DNA from 2 places in the Embleya scabrispora genome. Region 2 is predicted to be linked to the other one. Evidence: riboswitches for the same ligand, from Rfam matches in the RefSeq annotation. Region 2 holds a riboswitch; the other holds the start of a gene.
The links. A riboswitch is a leader RNA that binds a small molecule or an ion and turns the genes downstream of it on or off. The one in region 2 is predicted to bind cobalamin.
Positions count from the first base shown of each region.

Region 1 (4,654 bases), on a different contig from region 2:
GCCGAGGAGACGGAACCCGGCGGTGTCGGCACGGGGTCCGGTAGCCAACGCGAAGAACGGACCGATCTCGATCAGACCGCCGAGGACATCGCGCAGGCGATCCGCCGCGGGAAGCATCACCTGTCCACCGATCACGGCTCAGCGCTCACTGTGATCGTGGATGGCCGTGGTTCGGGCCGAGCCGAGGCCCGGTCTCCGGGGCGAGATGATTCCGACGGACATGGCAATAAAGCTATCGGCGAGATTCCGCGCCGAGGAGAGGCCATCCGCACCTCGGACACGGTGCGCTGACCGAAGGTCGCGCCGACGCTGTCACATCGCGGTCCCCGCCGGCTGTGGGCCCCGTGCCGTCGCGTGCGACCTACGCTTGCTGGATGCGCATCGTCTCGTTGTTGCCCGCAGCCACCGATCTGGTCGCCGAACTCGGACTCGTGGGCGACTTGGTAGGCCGCACCCACGAATGCGACTGGCCGCCGGGGGATGTCGCCGGGGTGCCGGTGGTCACCCGTGCGGAGTTCGATGCGGATCGGCTGAGCAGTCGGGAGATCTCCGAGGCCGTCGGCGGTGCGGCGCACCGGGGTTCGTCGCTGTACACGTTGGACGCCGAGCGCCTCGCGGAGTTGGCGCCCGATGTCGTCCTCACGCAGGATCTGTGCGCGGTGTGCGCGGTGTCGTACACGGCGGTCTCCGAGACGGTTCGGGTTCTGGACACCGGTCCGCGCGTGGTCAGTCTGGAACCGCGCACGCTGCCGGACGTCCTCGACACACTGACCCACGTGGGTGCGGTGCTGGGAGTCGCGGACGTCGCAGCCGCGCGGCTGCGGGAGTTGCGGGCCCGCATGGCGGCCGTGGCCGCGGCGGTCGCGGGGCGGCCGAGGCCCCGGGTCGCGGCCATCGAATGGCTCGACCCGCTGTGGCCCGCCGGGCACTGGGTCCCCGAGCAGATCGCCCTGGCCGGCGGCGAACCGCTGCTCGCCGCGCCCGGCGAACACACCAAAGCCGTGGAGTGGGCTGCGGTTCGAGACTCCCGGCCGGATGTGATCCTGGTGCTGCCGTGCGGGTTCGCGCCCGAGCGCACCGAATCGGAGGCGAGCCTGCTGACGTCTCTGCCGGGATGGTCGGACCTGCCCGCCGTGCGGTCCGGGCGGGTGTGGGTGCTCGACGGACCGGCGTACTTCAACCGCCCCGGCCCCCGTGTGGTGCGCGGCGCCGAGGTGCTCGCATGGGTATTGCACGACGTCACGGCCGGTGCGCCGGTGACCCACGCCGAGGCGCGACGACTGCCGGGCGACGCGGGCGCGGAGACGACACGCGGCTGACCACCGGTTCACCGGCGGGCCGACGCGCCCTGTCGCCGGCATCGCGTGCTCCTCGAACTTGCTCGTCGAAACGCGCCGTTGCCCCCTGTCGTGGGGCCCAGTGCGGCCCGGCTGACCGAACCGCCGTTGTGCAAACCAGCGTTGAGCACCCAAGAAGGTGACGAACGACATCGCGGATTCGTCGTATGACCCGTTGTCCGAAGAACAGGGCATCTCGTACGCTCCGCAAGCTGGCTCTCTTCAGGTCGGCGACAACCGCATAGTTCGGATTCCAGGGGAAGCCGGTCGAAATCCGGCGCTGACCCGCAACCGTAGGCGGTGGCCGGCAGGCCACCGCGAGTCGGAACACCTGGATTCGTACGAGTTAGAGGCTCCAGCTGTCGTGGACTGCACGCTGAGGCCCGGATTTCACGTCCGGCGATGTCTTGTCGGTGGATACCGGGGGTGCGCGGTCCCGAGAGGAACATCGCTCGGCCCGGTCGGCATCGCTCTCGCCGCTCGCGCCGACGCCCGTCGCACGAAGGGATCCGCGCGTGAAGATTCGTGGAAACAAGGCTCGAATAGGTCGGATGGTCGGGGCGCTCGCCCTGCTCGTGCTGCCCGCCACCGCCCAGATCACCGTGAACGCCCCGGCCGCCTACGCCATCGACCCCACCAAGGGCTCCGCCGGCGTCTGCCCGAACGCCAACGGCGTCACCGTGATCGTCGACTTCCAGGAACTCGGCGGGGCGACGCTCACTCGCTGTGCGCCCGGCGACCAGGCCACGGGCTTGGCCGCGCTGAAGAACGCCGGCTTCCAGATCCAGGGCACCAACCGCTGGGGCGAGGCGTTCATCTGCCGGATCGAGGGCAAGCCCGGCGTCGACACCGAACCGTGCGTCAACACCCCGCCGGCATCCGCCTACTGGTCTTATTGGCACGCGCCCAACAACGGCACTTGGACCTACAGTTCGTGGGGCGCGAGCGCCCGCAAGCCTCCGCTGGGCAGCTTCGAGGGTTGGTCGTTCTCCAAGGACAAGACGGACACCACCAATCCGCCGCCGCGCGTGGCCCCGACGCGCCCGTAGCGCCGATCCGATCCGCCGGTGACCCCGAGGCAGGCTCGGCCTCGAGGTCGCGACCGCGTTCGTTCCAACAGGATCACCCCCTGTGGGGGCAGGCCGCCCGGGACGAACGCGGCAACGCGTCACGAGCACCGACTCGATCGCAACGACGCCGGCTGCGTCCACGCCTTCGAGGCGTGCTCTTGCCCTCGGGCGCGTGCACCGGGCTCCCCCGGGTGCCTCTTGTACGTCTAAGCTGTCGCACGCAGTCGGTTCGCCCTGCCATCCGGGTAGGCGCGTCGCAAGAGGGAACCCGGTGAGAATCCGGGACTGCCCCGCAGCGGTGAGTGGGAACGACCGCCGTCAACAGCACTGGATCCGTGTCGGATCCGGGAAGCGACGGCCAGTAGGTGTCCACCCTTGGTGGATGTGCCCGCGAGTCCGAAGACCTGCCACTGCCCGTGCGCTGTCGCAGCGCACGGAGAGCTCGGTGACCTCGTGGGCGGGTCGGCGGACAACCGGTGGGACACGTATGTGCGCGCGAGTACGCCGACGTGGCCCGTGTGGTTTGCCATCCCTTCGTGCCTGCGATCCATCTCCGGGATCTTGTCGACAGGCTCGCGAAGGAGAGTTCCGTGACCACCAAGACCGCAGCCGCGGCAGCCCGTGCCACCGTGTACGGCTATCCCCGTCAGGGCCCGAACCGGGAACTGAAGAAGGCCGTCGAGGGCTACTGGGCCGGCCGCATCGACGCACAGGCGCTTCGGGACACCTCGGCCGAACTGCGCCTCGCCAACTGGCGACGCCTCGCCGAGGCCGGCATCCACGAGGTGCCCACCGGCGACTTCTCGCTGTACGACCACGTCCTCGACACCACCGTCGCCGTGGGCGCCATCCCGGCCCGGCATCGCGCCGCCGTCGAAGCCGACGCCCTGGACGGCTACTTCGCCATGGCCCGCGGCACGCAAGACGTCGCGCCGCTCGAGATGACCAAGTGGTTCGACACCAACTATCACTACCTCGTCCCCGAACTCGGGCCGGACACCGTCTTCGAGGCGAACTCCACGAAGCAGGTAGCCGAGTTCCGAGAGGCCGTCGCGCTGGGCCTGACCGCCCGGCCGGTGCTGGTGGGCCCGCTCACCTACCTCCTACTGGCCAAGCCCGCACCGGGCGTAGCGGCCGACTTCCAGCCGCTGACCCTGCTGGACCGGCTGCTTCCGGTGTACGCGCGGTTGCTCGCCGACCTGCGCGGAGCCGGGGCCGAGTGGGTACAACTCGACGAGCCGGCGCTGGTGCAGGACCGCAGCTTCGCCGAACTGGGCGCCGCAGCCCGCGTCTACCGCGACCTCGGCGGACTGACCGACCGGCCCAAGCTCCTCGTGGCCTCGTACTTCGACCGGCTCGGCGAGGCGCTGCCCACCCTGGCCAAGGCCCCGATCGAGGGCCTGGCACTGGACTTCACCGGCTCCGCCGCCGCCAACCTGGACGCGCTGGCCGCCGTCGGCGGGCTGCCCGGCAAACGTCTGGTCGCCGGCGTCGTGGACGGCCGCAACGTGTGGATCAACGACCTCGGCAAGTCGCTGACCACGCTCGGCATACTGCTGGGCCTGGCCGACCGCGTCGACGTCGCCGCCTCCTGCTCGCTGTTGCACGTGCCGCTGGACGCCGACGCGGAACGCGACATCGACCCCCAGATCGCCCGATGGCTCGCCTTCGCCCGGCTGAAGACCGAGGAGATCGTCACCCTGGCCCGCGGTCTGAGCCAGGGCACCGACACCATCGCGACCCACCTCGCCGCCAACCGCGCCGACCTGGCCGCGCGCAAGGCCTCCGCACTCACCCACGACCCCGCCGTACGCGCCCGCGCCGCCGCGGTCACCGAAGCCGACGCGCGCCGCGGCAAGCCGTACGCCGAACGGGCCGAGGCCCAGCGCGCGCACCTGGGCCTGCCGTTGCTGCCCACGACCACCATCGGCTCCTTCCCGCAGACCGCCGAACTGCGCGCCGCCCGCGCCGACCTGCGCGCGGGACGCATCGACGGCGCCGGGTACGAGGAGCGCATCGAAGCCGAGATCCGCGACGTGATCTCCTTCCAGGAGAAGGCCGGCATCGACGTCCTGGTGCACGGTGAGGCCGAACGCAACGACATGGTCCAGTACTTCGCCGAACAGCTCACCGGATACGTGGCCACCCGACACGGCTGGGTCCAGTCGTACGGCACCCGGTATGTACGCCCGCCGATCCTGGCCGGCGACATCTCCCGTCCCGAACCGATGACCGTGCGCTGGACCT
Region 1 is NZ_MWQN01000001.1:6,229,030-6,233,683, reverse strand. Features, by position in the region: gene B4N89_RS51670 (hypothetical protein) at 1-291, shown strand, start outside; gene B4N89_RS27170 (cobalamin-binding protein) at 375-1,319, shown strand; cobalamin riboswitch at 1,595-1,669, shown strand; gene B4N89_RS27165 (flagellar hook-length control protein FliK) at 1,853-2,386, shown strand; cobalamin riboswitch at 2,615-2,833, shown strand; gene metE (5-methyltetrahydropteroyltriglutamate--homocysteine S-methyltransferase) at 2,998-4,654, shown strand, end outside.
Region 1: it holds a riboswitch for cobalamin, as region 2 does, so the genes downstream of both, metE (5-methyltetrahydropteroyltriglutamate--homocysteine S-methyltransferase) here and B4N89_RS48435 (ABC transporter substrate-binding protein) in region 2, are expected to answer to the same signal.

Region 2 (4,654 bases):
GCAGCGTCGTCTTGCCGGCACCGTTCGGCCCGAGCAGGCCCGTCACCCGGCCGAGGGCGAAGCCGACCGTCACGTCCGTCAACAATGTGGCGCCGTCGACGCGCACGCCTACGTTCTCGGCGGCCGGCCCCGCCCGGTTCGCGTTGATCACGACCGACTCCCCCCGGCCGACCTGCCTGCCGCCTGGCGCCACAACAACCATGCGAAGAACGGCGCTCCGAGCCCGGCGGTGACGACGCCGACGGGGATCTCCTGCTCCGGGAGCACCGAGCGCGCCACGATGTCGCTGCCCACGAGCAGCGACGCGCCCACGAGTGCGGACATCGGCAGCAGGAGGGCGTGGCGCGGACCGCACACCAGGCGGACCACGTGCGGCACGACCAGACCCACGAACCCGATGACGCCGGTATTGGCCACCAGACACGCGGTCACCAGCGCCGCCGCGGCGATCAGGGCCCAGCGGGTCCGTTCGACGTGCACGCCGACGGAACGGGCCGCGGTCTCGCCGAACGCGAACGCGTCGAGGTCCCGGGCGGCCGCGCCCATCGCCACCGTGCCGAGGACGGCCACCGCGACCAGGAAGACGGCCGTGTTCCACCGCACCCCGGCCACCGAACCCAGCGTCCACTCCATGACGCCGCGAGCGGCGTTGCGGTCGCCGAGGACGAGCACGACGAACGAGGTGTACGCGCCGCACAACTGCCCCACCGCGATGCCGGCCAGCACGGTTCGCGAGGCCGGCAGGGTCCGGCTGTGCGCCCCGGCCAGGGTCAGCACGACGAGGACGGCGAGCAGGGCACCGACGAAGGCGGCGGCCGGGAGCGCGCCGATTCCCGCGGTGCCGGAGACCCCTACACCGAGGACGATCACGGTGACCGCGCCGACGGCGGCGCCGTTGGAGATCCCGAGCAGGTAGGGGTCGGCCAGGTCGTTGCCGGTCAGGGTCTGCAACACGGCCCCGCACACCGCGAGTCCCGCGCCGGTCGCGGCGGCCCCCAGGACGCGCGGCAGCCGAAGTTGCCAGACGATCTGATCGTCCAACGGCGTGACGTCGGAGCCACCGAGGCCCAGTCGGCGCAGCACCACGTCGGCCACGACGTGCGGCGGCTCGTGCACCGATCCCACGGCGAGGCCGAGCACAACGGTGGACAGCAGCAGCACTGCGGCGACGGCCAGGGCCACCGCCGCACGACTCGCGCCGGCGAGTCGTGCGGCGGGACGAGCGGTCACGGACGCGGAGTCAGGTTGCCCAGGCCGGCCGAGACCCGGACGGCACCGTCGGCGAGTTGCACGCCGGGGGTCGACTCGGAGAACGGCACGACCACGTACGCACGGCGTTGGACGGCCTTGAGCTTGCTCAGCACGGGGTCGTGTTCGAGATAGTCGATCTTGGATTGTGCGGTGTCCCACCCGGCGTCCGCGAGCACGATGGCGTCCGGGTCCGCCGCGACCACCTGCTCCCAACTCGTGCTCTTCCAGCCACCGGGCAGCGTGTCGAAGACGTTGCGGGCGCCGACGGCGTCGAGCACGAGCTGGGGTCCGCCGTGGCCCGCGCCGACGTAGGGGGTCTTGGTATCCGAGTCGTACCAGAGCACCTTCAGGCCCTTGCCCGTCGACTTGGCGGTGACTTCGGCCAGTTGCCGCTGCTGCGTGTCCCGGATGGCGGCGGCACGCGGTGCGACGCCGAACAGCTCGGCGACATCGCCCAGTTCGTCCCATACCGCCTGGAAGGAGGGCGACGCCGACTGCTTGCCGTCGGCGCAACCCAGCGGCGACAGGTAGGTGGTGATGCCCTGGGAACCCAGTTCGTCCCGCGTGCCCGCCACCTTGTCGGTGAACGCGCTGGAGTAGGAGGCGTAGAGGAAGTCCGGGCGCGCCGCGAGGAGTTTCTCCTTGGACGGGTACTTCTCGGAGAGCACCGGGACGGTGTCGTAGGCCGTCTTCCATCGCGCCGGGACCGCGTCGTCGAGGTACGCCGTTCCGGCCATCCGGGTCTGCAGGTCGAGGGCCAGGGCGACTTCGGTGGCGCCCTGGTTGAGGGTGACCAGCCGGGCCGGCGGTGCCGTCACGGTGGTGGTGACGCCGCACCTGTTCACGCTCACCGGTGTCGGGTGGCTGCTCCCCGCCGCCGCGACGGGCTTGTCGGCCTCGGGCGCGCCCGTGCAGGCGCCGAGCGCGCCGACGAGCAGGAGCGCCACGGCGGCGAGACCGGAGCGGGTGGAGCGTATGGGGCGCACGGAGTGCGGGGCGCCCGCCGGAGGTATGGAACGTTCGGCTCGAAACGGGCGCAGGGCAGCGCGGGGCATGTGTTCTCCAACCCTCGTGGAACATGTCGCGCCGTGGCCGGTCTCCTGGCTTCCGCATCGACGCTCCGCGGCCGGCCTTCCCGGTTGGCTCGTTCCCGATCCATCCAGTGACCCCGACCGCCTGGGGAGCGGTCGGCGAGGGCTGCGGAACTCCGCGGCTACAGTGGCGAGGGCCGCGCCGGCATTCGACCGGCTTCCCGTACACCACGGCGGCCACAGGCTACCAAACCGCTCGTCGCGTCTCGCCGGCGCTCGACGCGGCGGCCGGAGCCGGAACCGCGTTACAGACCCGCCGCGATGGCTCGGCGCACCGCGTCGGCGCGGTCGCGAATGCCGGCTTTGGCGAAAAGGTTGTTGATGTGGGTCTTGACGGTGGCCTCGCTGATGAAGAGTTTCTCGGCGATGGCCCGGTTGGGCAGGCCTTGGCCGATGAGCGCGAGGACTTCGCGTTCACGGGGTGTTATGTCGTCGGGGAGGTTGTCTTTCGGCGTCGTGGCCCGGGTGCGGACGGTGGCGAGCAGCCGGTCCTGGACCTCGCGGTCGAGCACGGACTGGCCCGCGGCGGCGGCCCGGATCGCGCGGACGATGTCCTGGCGGCCCGCGTTCTTGGTCAGGTAGCCGCGCGCACCCGCGCTCAGCGCGGCCAGGATCGAGTCGTCGTCGGCGAAGGTGGTCAGGACGACGACGGCCACCCCGGGGTGTTCCTCGGTCAGTCGCCGGGTCGCCTCGATGCCGTCGGTCCGGGGCATGCGCAGGTCCATGAGCACCACGTCCACCGGGCCCGCGGCCGCGGCGGCGAGCACCTCGTCCCCGTCCGCGGCGGCCGCGACGACGTCTATGTCCTCGGCGAGCGCGAGCACGGCCGCCAGCGGTTCGCGGATGGCGGCCTGGTCGTCGGCCACCACCACCCGCAGCCGCCGGGTCGCGTCGGCCGATCGCGGGTCGTGCCCTGTGGTGTCGTTCATTCCGGGATCACCGCCTCCACCTGCCAGCCGCCTCGTTCCGGTCCTTCGGTGATCGGTCCGGCCGTGAGGGTTCCGTCCACCATGGCGATGCGTTCGCGCATGCCGATCAGTCCCATGCCGCCGCCGGGCCCGGCCGCCTCCAAGGTGGCGGGGCCGTTGCGGATCCGCAGTGTGATCGACGCGGCTGCGAACGTCACCTCCACCCGCACATCGCCGCCGGGGGCGTGCCGGGCGGCGTTGGTCAGCGCCTCCTGGGCGATCCGCAGCAGGTGCTGGACCGTCCGGGCGGGTGGTTCGCGTACGGTGCCGCCGACGGTGAGCGCGTCCCGGTGGCCCGACGACTCGACCATGGCGGTCAGGCTCGCCATGAGCGGCAGCGCGTCCTCGCGCAGCGCGTGGACGGTCCATTGGGCCTGCTTCAGGCTCTCTTTCACCAGACTGTGCGCCTTGTCGTTGGCTTCGCGAACCTTGGCCAGGTCGCCCGTGTCGAGGAGGGCGTCGACGAGTTCGAGTTGCATGTTGATGCCGGCCAGCGAGTGTGCGAGGACGTCGTGCACGTCCCGGGCGATCCGGCTGCGCTCGGCCAGTGCGGCCGTGCGGGCCTCGGCGCGGGCGGCGCGCTCGGCGGATTCGGCGGATTCGATCACGGCCTCCACCGCCCGCTGTCGACTGCGGCTGATGATCCCCATCACCACCGGCAGGGTGGTGGACAATCCCAGGCCCCAGGGCAACGCCTCGTGGCCCGGGCCGAGATGCAGGTACAGCACGCCACCGCAGAGCAGCCCGCCCAGCACCGCGAGCGGGGCCGCCTGCGCAAGCGGCAGGCGGTAGCCGATGTGGCCGACGAGGAAGTACGCGAACAGATAGCTCGTACCGCCGCGGGCGGTGCCGACCAGGGCGGCCGCCGCCACGAGGCCCAGCACCATCCATACCACGCCCACGCGTGGGGGGACCCTGTCCTCGGGGACGTTGCGGCCCAGCAGGAACAGGGAGTTGAGCGCGATGAGGACGACGACGGCCAGACCGCGACCGCTGGAGCCCACCGGGCGGATCGTCGCGATGCCCACGGCGATGACGCCGAGGCTGACGACCCACTGCACCCGGGGATCGTGGCGTGCCGTCGCTCGCGGGCCGGACTCCCGTCCCCGGGCCGACCCGGGGACGGGAACACTCTCGGATACGGGCACGGCGCGACCATATCCCATGGTCAGAGCGCGTGGTCGAGGGACGACACGGGACGCGCCACCGCGGTCACCGGTTGCCGGGCGGCCACCATCCGGCTCCGTACGAAGATCGTGGCCACCCGCGTGACGACCTCGGTCACCGCCATCAGCACGAACGCCGCGACCCATGCCCGACCCGAGGTGATGTCGTGGTCGAGGC
Region 2 is NZ_MWQN01000004.1:396,206-400,859, forward strand. Features, by position in the region: gene B4N89_RS42245 (ABC transporter ATP-binding protein) at 1-151, opposite strand, end outside; gene B4N89_RS42250 (FecCD family ABC transporter permease) at 148-1,230, opposite strand; gene B4N89_RS48435 (ABC transporter substrate-binding protein) at 1,227-2,306, opposite strand; cobalamin riboswitch at 2,325-2,539, opposite strand; gene B4N89_RS42255 (response regulator transcription factor) at 2,588-3,271, opposite strand; gene B4N89_RS42260 (sensor histidine kinase) at 3,268-4,476, opposite strand; gene B4N89_RS42265 (hypothetical protein) at 4,479-4,654, opposite strand, start outside.